3 regions of the Mesorhizobium sp. M0496 genome follow, and region 3 is predicted to be linked to each of the others. Evidence: predicted binding sites of a transcription regulator. Region 3 holds the regulator's gene; each other region holds the start of a gene.
What was found. Region 3 encodes PhoB, which activates phosphate uptake and scavenging genes when phosphate is short. Its sites were predicted from a motif close to TGTCATNNANCTGTCAT; they were not measured.

Region 1 (3,278 bases), on a different contig from region 3:
CCCCGATCGACGGGGTAGAGGAAGGGTGCGAGCCTATTGCAGCCAACGCTCTTCAACCAGACTCCGGCTCCCTTCCTCTCCCTCCGGAGGGGGGAGAGGTGGCTCGGCGAAGCCGAGACGGAGTGGGGGAAGCCGGTCCTCAAATGCGCCGACGCTGACAGGTGAGCGCGACCGAACTGGCCTGATATCAGCGCGAGTCAGAAGTCACGGTCTCGTATGAGGCTGCCACTCCCTACAGCGCCGACAGCTTCAGCTCCACCCGTTCTGCCGGAAACCTGGACTCGGAAACCTGGATCGGCTGGCCGTCCGGCGTGACGTTGACAGCGACTGTAACCAGCACGATGGCGCCCGGTTGCAGGTCGAGGTCTGCAAGGTCCGCCGCATCGGCGTGGCGCGCCGATAGCACGGTCGATTGCCTGAGATAGTCGTCGATGCCGAACCGGGCGAGCGATGCGGTGATCGAGCCGGTCTCCGCCATTGCAGCATCGATACCGGCAAAGCGCCGGGCATCGAACCAGCCGGCAGCACGTGACACCGGCCGGCCGTCGGCTTCGCCGCGCGTTTCCAGGCGGATCACATCGGCCCCTTTGGCAAGCCCCAGCCCCTCGGCGACACGCCGGCTGGCCGGCTCGACCGAGGATGCGAGCAGGACGATATGCCGTTCCGATGTCTGCCCTTGCAGGCCTGTTGAAAAGCGTGTGCGCGCACCGATGGGATAGGACAGCCGCTTGCGCGACAGCACGAAGGTGCCGCGCCCCTGCTCGGCCCGCAGCACCCCTTCCTGCACAAGGGCTGATATGGCGCTGCGCACGGTATGGCGGTTGACGCCATAGCGGTCAGCCAGTGCCATCTCCGGCGGCAGCGCGGCGCTTTCTGCGAAATCGCCGACGGCGATCGCCTGCAGGATCTTCTCGGCGATCTGCCGCCACAGCGAGACGCCGCTGCGCCGCTCGATGCTGTCCGCTGCCAGCCGCCCGACCATTGATTGCCCCCAATCTTCAAGTGCTTGTCATCCACCCGTCATGGACTCGCGCTAGATAATAGGTATAATTTGTATAGTTGTCTATATCAATAGACAAATTTGCCGAAGAGGAATGTTGCTGATGCGAGGACAGGAAGCCCGCGACCAGGCCGAACGCAAGGCCGTCATGGCAACCCTGGCGCAATCCAGCGGCGACGACATCGTTCGGCTCTGGAACGAGGCCGGACTGCCTTCGGACGCGGAACTGCTGCGCGGCCCCGAAACCGGCCTGGTCACCGTGCGCGGCCGCATCGGCGGTGGCGGCGCGCCCTTCAATGTCGGCGAGGCGACCGTCACCCGCGCCACCGTCCGGCTGCCGTCCGGACAGGTCGGCCATTGCTATGCGCTTGGCCGCGACAAGCAGAAGGCGAGGCTGGCGGCCATCGCCGACGCACTGTGGCAGGACCCTGCCCGCCGCGCCGAGGTGGAGACCGGGCTGATAGTGCCTCTGCGGTCGGCCCTGACCACGGCGCATGAACGCCGCCGCGCCGAGACGGCGGCCACGAAGGTGGATTTCTTCACTATGGTTCGCGGAGAAGACTGATGGACATCGCAGCGCAATCGATCGAAGGCGGTTTCGCCGATCCGGTCTTCAATGCCCAGACTGTGTTCCGCGCGGTCATGGACGCAATGGCGCGGCCGGGCAGCTTGCAGCCGCTGCCGGCCTTCGCCCGCCCGCCGGCGCCGCTCTCGGCAAGCGCCGGCGCCATAGCCCTGGCGCTGTGCGACAACGACACGCCGCTGTGGCTGGACCCGGCTCTGCAAGCTTCCACCGCCATCAAATCCTGGCTTGGTTTCCACACCGGCGCGCCGATGGCCAACACGCCGGCCGATGCGCATTTTGCGTTGATCGCCACGCCGGCCGAGATGATGGCGCTCGACGGTTTTTCGCAAGGCACGCAGGACTACCCTGACCGTTCGACCACGCTGATCCTGAATGTCAGCGATCTCGTCTCCGGCACGCCTCTGTTGCTCGAAGGTCCCGGCATCGAAACCAGCGCCACGATTGCACCGGCGCAGATGCCGCGTCATTTCGTCGAGCAGTGGAAGCAGAATATCAAGCGCTTCCCGCGCGGCGTCGACATCATCCTCGCCACCGCTGATGGCATAGCCTGCCTGCCGCGCACGACGCGCATCAAGACGATGGAGGCGTAAGATGTATGTCGCTGTAAAAGGTGGCGAAGCAGCAATCGCCAACGCCCACAGCCTGCTTGCCGACCGCCGGCGCGGCGACCGTTCGGTGCCGGCGCTTCGCCTCGACCAGATCGTCGAGCAGCTGGCGCTCGGCGTCGACCGGGTGATGAGTGAAGGCTCGCTCTACGACCGGGAATTGGCGGCACTCGCCATCGTCCAGGCGCGCGGCGACATGATCGAGGCAATCTTCCTGGTACGCGCCTATCGCACCACGCTGCCGCGCTTCGGCTACACCAAGCCCATCGACACCGCCGCCATGCTGGTCGAGCGGCGCGTGTCGGCGACTTACAAGGACCTGCCCGGCGGCCAGTTGCTTGGGCCTACTTTCGATTACACCCACCGGCTGCTCGATCCCGAGCTTGCCGCCGGCGCCGACGTCGCCGAGCCGCTGCAGCGCGAGACCGAAGCGCAAGCCATGCCGCGCGTCTCGGCGATCCTCGCCCGCGAAGGCCTGATCGAACCGGACGGCGACATGCCGCAGGACCATGTCCCCGGCGACATCACCCGCGAGCCGCTGGAGTTCCCGATGGCGCGCGACATCCGCCTGCAGGCGCTGTCGCGCGGCGATGAAGGATTCCTGCTGGCGCTCGGCTATTCCACGCAGCGCGGCTATGCCCGCAACCATCCCTTTGTCGGCGAGATCCGCATCGGCGAGGTCGAGCTGGAACTCGATGTGCCCGAACTGCCTTTTGCTGTCCCGCTCGGCACGGTGCGCATCACCGAATGCCAGATGGTCAACCAGTTCAAAGGGTCGGCGAAGGCGCCGCCGCAATTCACCCGCGGCTACGGCCTGGTCTTCGGCCAGAGCGAGCGCAAGGCGATGGCGATGGCGCTCTGCGACCGCGCTCTTCGCGCCAGCGAGTTGGGCGAGGATGTCGTCGCCGCCGCCCAGGATGAGGAGTTCGTCATCTCGCATTCCGACAACGTCCAGGCGACCGGCTTCGTCGAACATCTGAAGCTACCGCACTATGTCGACTTCCAGGCCGAACTCGACCTCGTGCGCCGCATGCGCGCCGAATATGACGCCCGCGAAAACCCCGCCAAGGCCGAAGAGAAGCGGGAG
Region 2 (3,278 bases), on a different contig from region 3:
ACCACCGCTGCCGCCTGCAACGGCGGTGGCGGCATGGATCCCGGGAATGGAATCTTGGAGGGCAATTTGATAGGGGGCAATGATCAACGCCAGCGCAGCCGCGGATCTGAGCGCCAGCCAGCAACAACGGGTCGTGACCGATCTTTGCATCCTGATCTCCGTCGATTGAGTCCGGCGTGCCCACCCTCAACGTTACAGTTGCAACCAACATCGCCGAAAGACGTGGTGCCCGGAAGCGACCTCCGACCGTTGCGGTTGTCCCCTAGGACCTTTGCAAGCGCAAGGTTGGACTAAAGTCCTATTCGTATGCTATATTAGCTTCGTATGAACGGCGCCGCGACCGCCATCGCCGACGGGAGACTGGCTTTCCCGATGTCTGGGCGGCGGCAGACGCCGAACATCAAGGTCACCTCCGCCGGGGGCGGCGGAGGTGACTGCGAGGTTGGCCGTTGCTTCTGGCCTTGCCTCACAATGCCTCGAGGCGACTGAAATCGTCCGCCGTCGCCGGACGTTCGACGATCGTGCGGCCGAGAGCATCCTTCATCTCGAAACGGCCGTTCTCGATCTCTTCCCTGATGCCGTCGGGATGCTCGACCTCGATCTTGTTGCCGTCCACTTCGACCTTGTCGCCGGTGGCCGCATTGACATGACGGCCAGTTCCGCCATTGCCGGATCCGGAATTGTCGGTTCCGCCGTGAGCGTTACCGCCGCCATTGTTACCACCACCGGCCCCGGAATTGCCGCTGTTTCCACCGTTTCCACCACTTCCGCCACTATTTCCGCCATCCTTGGCGTGCGCGGCTGCGGCAACGATGCCGGGAGCGGAGCCGTGGAAGGCGAGTTGACAGGGAGCGATGGCCAGCGCCAATGCCGATGTCGCTCTCAGAGCCAGCCAGCGATAGCGGGTGGGGATCGATCCACGCATCTCGGTCCTCCTTTTCATCAGGCCGACGCCGGCGTTGGCAAACCGCCGATCATTGCCGACATAGCTGCCTTGGCATAAGGGGCCCGCGACCGATGCCGCGCCAACAGGGACCTTTGCGTGGCCGATCAGGGACCTTGGTCCCCCCGCGTTGCGCCATTGCGAAAGGGTCGGCTGCCTAGATCGTGGAATGCGATTGAAAGCGGTTTGAGATGTCACGAAAATGTGATCGACCGGATATAAGGGGTTAAACAGGCAACACGCTCCAGCCATCCCCCGAAGCCAGAGGCAAAGCCCAATGACCGAACTTCGCTCCCCCGACGCCCGATTCCGCACCAGCCTGCTCGAGGAAAACGACGGCCCGGCCACCAACCCCACCGACAACCGCACCATGGGCGAGATCATCGCCACGAGGTTCTCGCGCCGTGGCTTCCTCAAGGGCTCGCTTGCCGTCTCGGCCATCGCCGCCACCGTCAGCCCGCTGGCGCTGGTCAGCGCCGACGAAGCGCGGGCAGCGGAAGGCTCTGCCTTCGCGTTCGACGAACTGGAGGCAGGCATCGACGACAAGCACCATGTCGCACCCGGCTACGACGCCGATGTGCTGTTGCGCTGGGGCGATCCGCTGTTTGCCGATTCACCGGAGTTCGACCCGACGAAACAGTCGGCGCCGACGCAGGCGAAACAATTCGGCTACAACAACGACTATGTCGGCTATCTCCCGATCGACGGTTCGGCCGAACACGGCTTGCTGGTCGTCAACCACGAATACACCAACCCGCATCTGATGTTCCCGGGCATCGTCAGGATCGTCGACAAGGACGGCAAGAAGTCGGCCGAGGTCGCACCGCTCTCTAAGGAGCAGGTCGATGTCGAGATGGCAGCCCACGGCGGCACCATCGTCGAGATCCGCAAGGTCTCGGGCAAATGGCAGGTGGTGCGCGACGGCAAGCTCAACCGCCGCATCACCTCCAACACCGAAATGGCGCTGTCCGGTCCGGTCGCCGGCCACGACCGCGTCAAGACCAATGCCGACCCGTCCGGCACCAGGGTGTTCGGCACGTTCAACAACTGCGCCGGCGGTGTCACCCCCTGGGGCACTTACGTGATGGCCGAGGAGAACATCCACGGCTATTTCTCCGGCGACCTGCCGGAGGGCCACAAGGAGGCCGCCAACTACAAACGCCTGGGCATTCCCGAAGGCGCCTATGAGTGGGCCGCACATTACGACCGTTTCGACCTTGCCAAGGAGCCCAACGAGGCCAATCGCTTCGGCTGGATCGTCGAGGTCGATGTCAACGACCCGACCTCGACGCCGAGGAAGCGCACCGCCATGGGCCGCTTCAAGCACGAGGGCGCCGAATCGATCGTCGCCAAAGATGGCCGCGTCGTCTTCTATCTCGGCGACGACGAGCGCTTCGACTATGTCTACAAATTCGTCACCAAGGGTACGTTCAATCCGAACGACCATGCCGCCAACAAGGATCTGCTCGACGACGGCACCCTGCATGTCGCCAAGTTCGCCGAGGACGGTTCGGTCGAATGGCTGCCGATCGTCTTTGGCCAGGCGCCGCTGACGACCGAAAACGGCTTTGCCAGCCAGGCCGACGTGCTGATCGAGACACGGCGCGCCGCCGACCTGCTCGGCGCCACCAAGATGGACCGCCCCGAAGACATCCAGCCCAATGGTGTCAACGGCAAGGTCTACGTCATGCTGACCAACAATTCGAAGCGCAAGGCCGACCAGGTCGATGCCGCCAACCCACGCGCTGAAAACGCCTTCGGCCACATCATCGAGATATCGGAGGACGGCGGCGATTTCACTGCCACCAAGGGCAAGTGGGAAGTGCTTTTGAAATGCGGCGATCCCTCGGTGGCCGATGTCGGCGCCACCTTTTCGACGGCAACGACGGCCAATGGCTGGTTCGGCATGCCCGACAATTGCGCGGTCGATTCGGCTGGGCGCCTATGGGTGGCCACCGACGGCCAGGGCCCGAAAGCCACCGGCCGCACCGACGGCCTGTGGGCGGTGGACACCGAAGGCTCGGCGCGGGCGACCTCGAAACTGTTCTTCCGCGTGCCGATCGGCGCCGAAATGTGCGGTCCGCTGTTTGCGCCCGACGACCAGACCGCCTTTGTCGCCGTCCAGCATCCGGGCGACGGCGGCGAGGACTGGGAGCCGTTCGGCCGCCCGTCCTACTATGAGGACCTGTCGACACGCTGGCCCGACTTCAAGCCCGACATGCCGGTGCGGCCGTCGGTGGTTGCCATCACCAAACAGGGCGGCGGCAAGATCGCGGTCTGATCGCTTCTCGACGTTGGTAGAGCCGTACACGGACGGCGGAGCAGAATTCTGCAC
Region 3 (3,278 bases):
TCCATGTGTCGATCGTGTCGATCCCTGCCCCGGGATCTTCAACCACCTTATTGTTGGTGGAATAGAGGTGATAGTAGTCGTCGCCGGCGCCACCGTAGATCGTGACATTGACGCCGGTGTCTCCCCAGAAGGAGTCGTTGCCGGAGGTGCCATGCAGTTCTGGCCCGGACCCGGTGGCCGAGAACCAATGAGTGGAAGCGCCGGTGTAGGGAAGGGGGATGCCTTTGGCGTTTAAGACCGTGCTCATCAGAAATCCTTCCTCATGGTGTCCGACCTGGTCAAATCATTCGGCGCAAAGTCCGGCGACCGCTTTCAAAGCAACGTTGCAAAGAACGAGATCGTTCCACGGAATCGTCATTCGATCCGAGATCGTATTGAATATTCGGAGTACACACAATGAATAAAGAGCAGAGAACCTGCTGTAGGTTGAAGTAAATTTAATAAAATTGTGTATTTATGCAAAATACACATCCTATATATAAATTAACTCAAATTAATTCTTGAGTGCGCGGCTTGTTGGTCGGAGTCTGCGGGCAAGATGGCGATGTGACCGACTAATGCGTGTCGCTGGCCGTGCTTCCTGCCGCCAGCCGGGGCACATAGAGAGTTTGGGAGATCGGAGAACGCCAGAAGCTGCCTGTCGCTTTAGCCCAAATGCGGTCATTCGAAAACTGATGGGGATGACCGCTCCTGGCGTCACGTGCTCGCTCCCCATCGATGAGACGAATGCAACATTCCAGCCTTCGCGGCCGTTGGCGACCGCCTGCTAATCGAGTTTTCCTGGTCACGATCTATCGGGACGGAACAGGCACCTAATGCATGTCGCCCAAAAGCGACCTCGGTTTTGGGAAAACGACATGCATAAAAAACAAACACCTAAAGCGCGTCGCCTGAATCCGTTCAACCGCGACGCGCTTTAGTCTTCCCTAATCGCGTAGCCTGCCCCACGAATGGTCCGGATGACATCGGGCATGCGGCCATTGTTGACCGCCTTGCGCAGTCGGCCGACATGCACGTCGACCGTGCGCTCGTCGATGTAGATCGTCTCGCCCCAGACATTGTCGAGCAGCTGGCTGCGCGAGAACACGCGGCCGGGATGGCGCATCATGAATTCGAGCAGGCGGAATTCGGTCGGTCCGAGCCGAATCTCGCTCTTCTTGCGATAGACCCGGTGCGATTCACGATCGAGCACGATGTCGCCGACCTTGAGCACGCTGGACAGCACTTCCGGCTTGGCGCGGCGCAACAGCGCCTTGACCCTGGCCATGAACTCCGGTGTCGAGAACGGCTTGACCAGATAATCGTCGGCGCCGGTCGAGAGGCCGCGCACGCGGTCGCTCTCCTCGCCGCGCGCGGTCAGCATGATGATCGGCAGCCGCTCGGTCTCGGAACGCATTCGCAGGCGCCGGCAGAGTTCGATGCCGGAAACCGCCGGCACCATCCAGTCGAGCACCAGAAGGTCGGGAACGTTCTCCTGCAGCCGGATCTCGGCCTCGTCGCCGCGCGTCACCACCTCGACCTGGTAACCTTCGGACTCCAGATTATAGCGGAGCAGCACGCCTAGCGGCTCCTCGTCCTCCACCACCATGATGCGTGGCGCGATCATCGGCTGGTCACCCCTGTCATCATGCCGCCGGCGCGGACATTGCCGTCTCGTCCTGCTTCGGACGATTGGCGGGCAGCTGCGTACCGGTCAAAACATAATAGGCATTTTCGGCGATGTTGGTCACGTGGTCGCCGATGCGCTCGAGGTTCTTGGCGCAGAACAACAGATGCGTGCACGCCGTGATGTTGCGGGGATCTTCCATCATGTAGGTCAGCAGTTCGCGGAACACCGACGTGTACTTGACATCGATGCGCTCGTCGTCGGCGCGTAGTTTTGCCAACGCCTCGGCGTCGCGGGCAGCATATTCCTCGATGACGCCCTGCACCTGGATCAACACCAGTTGCGCCATTCCATCGATCGAGTGCGAAAGGTCGCGCGGCGTAACGCTGAGGCCGACAGTGCCGACGCGCTTGGCGATGTTTTTGGCAAGGTCGCCGATGCGTTCGAGATCGCCGGCCATGCGGATCGAACCGACGACATGGCGCAGATCGTCGGCCATCGGCTGCCGCTTGGCGATCAACGTGATGGCGCGATCGTCGAGCTCGCGCTGACGCGCATCCATGATGGCGTCGTCGGAGACGACACGCTGTGCCAGCGCGTTGTCGGAATTCAAAAGCGCCTTGGTCGCACCGCCGACCATCGAGCTGGCGAGATCGCCCATGTCGCTGATGAGCCTGCTGATCTGACCGAGATCCTCGTCGAAAGAAGCGACTGTGTGTTCGCTCATGATCCTGTCCCTCGTATGCCTGAACTCAGCCGAATCGGCCGGTGATATAATCCTGCGTGCGCTTCTCGCGGGGCGACGTGAAGATCTTCTCGGTGCGGTCGAACTCGACCAGCTCGCCCAGATACATGAAGGCCGTCTGCTTCGACACGCGCGCCGCCTGCTGCATGTTGTGGGTGACGATGACGATCGTGTAGTCGGCTTGCAACTCGTCGATCAGCTCCTCGATCTTGGCGGTCGACAGCGGATCGAGCGCCGAGGCCGGCTCGTCGAGCAGGATGACTTCCGGCTTCACCGCCACGGTACGGGCGATGCAGAGCCGCTGCTGCTGGCCGCCGGAGAGGCTGAGGCCGCTGGCGTTGAGCTTGTCCTTGACCTCGGTCCAGAGTGCTGCCCGCTTCAGCGCCTGCTCGACGCGACCGTCCATCTCGGACTTGCTGAGCTTCTCATAGAGCCTGACGCCGAAAGCGATGTTTTCATAGATCGACATCGGAAATGGTGTCGGTTTCTGGAACACCATGCCGATCTTGGTCCGCAAAAGGTTGAGATCCTGCGAGCGGTCGAGAACGTTCTGGCCGTCGAGCAGCACCTGACCTTCGGCGGTCTGCTTGGGATAGAGCTCGTAGATGCGGTTGAAGACGCGCAGCAGCGTCGACTTCCCGCAGCCCGAAGGCCCGATGAAAGCGGTGACGCTGCGCTCCGGCAAGGACAGCGTGATGTCCTTCAGCGCCTTCGACTGGCCGTAGTAGAAGTTGAGGTTCTTGACCTCGATCTTGGCCTTGGCGGTGGCCTCGGCGGCGATCGTCATGTCTGGAGACAACATCTGGCTCATTTGTCCTCTCTGCGTCCGGTCAGGCTGCGAGCAACGATGCTGAGCGCGAGAACCGTCAATGTGATGATGAGTGCGCCGGTCCAGGCCAGTTGCTGCCATTCCTCGTAAGGGCTGAG

Region 1: phnG (phosphonate C-P lyase system protein PhnG) is a predicted target of PhoB. The motif match lies at 1,008-1,024, and genes of this name have one in related genera.
Region 2: NKI73_RS29510 (PhoX family protein) is a predicted target of PhoB. The motif match lies at 1,136-1,152, and genes of this name have one in related genera.

The regions. Positions count from the first base shown of each region.
Region 1 covers NZ_JAMYRC010000080.1:8,321-11,598, reverse strand. Annotated here, with positions in the region: gene phnF (phosphonate metabolism transcriptional regulator PhnF) at 233-982, opposite strand; gene phnG (phosphonate C-P lyase system protein PhnG) at 1,104-1,565, shown strand; gene phnH (phosphonate C-P lyase system protein PhnH) at 1,565-2,176, shown strand; gene NKI73_RS32810 (carbon-phosphorus lyase complex subunit) at 2,178-3,278, shown strand, end outside.
Region 2 covers NZ_JAMYRC010000053.1:23,140-26,417, reverse strand. Annotated here, with positions in the region: gene NKI73_RS29520 (hypothetical protein) at 1-150, opposite strand, end outside; gene NKI73_RS29515 (hypothetical protein) at 467-925, opposite strand; gene NKI73_RS29510 (PhoX family protein) at 1,221-3,224, shown strand.
Region 3 covers NZ_JAMYRC010000034.1:59,396-62,673, forward strand. Annotated here, with positions in the region: gene eglC (endo-1,3-1,4-beta-glycanase EglC) at 1-247, opposite strand, end outside; gene phoB (phosphate regulon transcriptional regulator PhoB) at 917-1,606, opposite strand; gene phoU (phosphate signaling complex protein PhoU) at 1,626-2,333, opposite strand; gene pstB (phosphate ABC transporter ATP-binding protein PstB) at 2,359-3,162, opposite strand; gene pstA (phosphate ABC transporter permease PstA) at 3,159-3,278, opposite strand, start outside.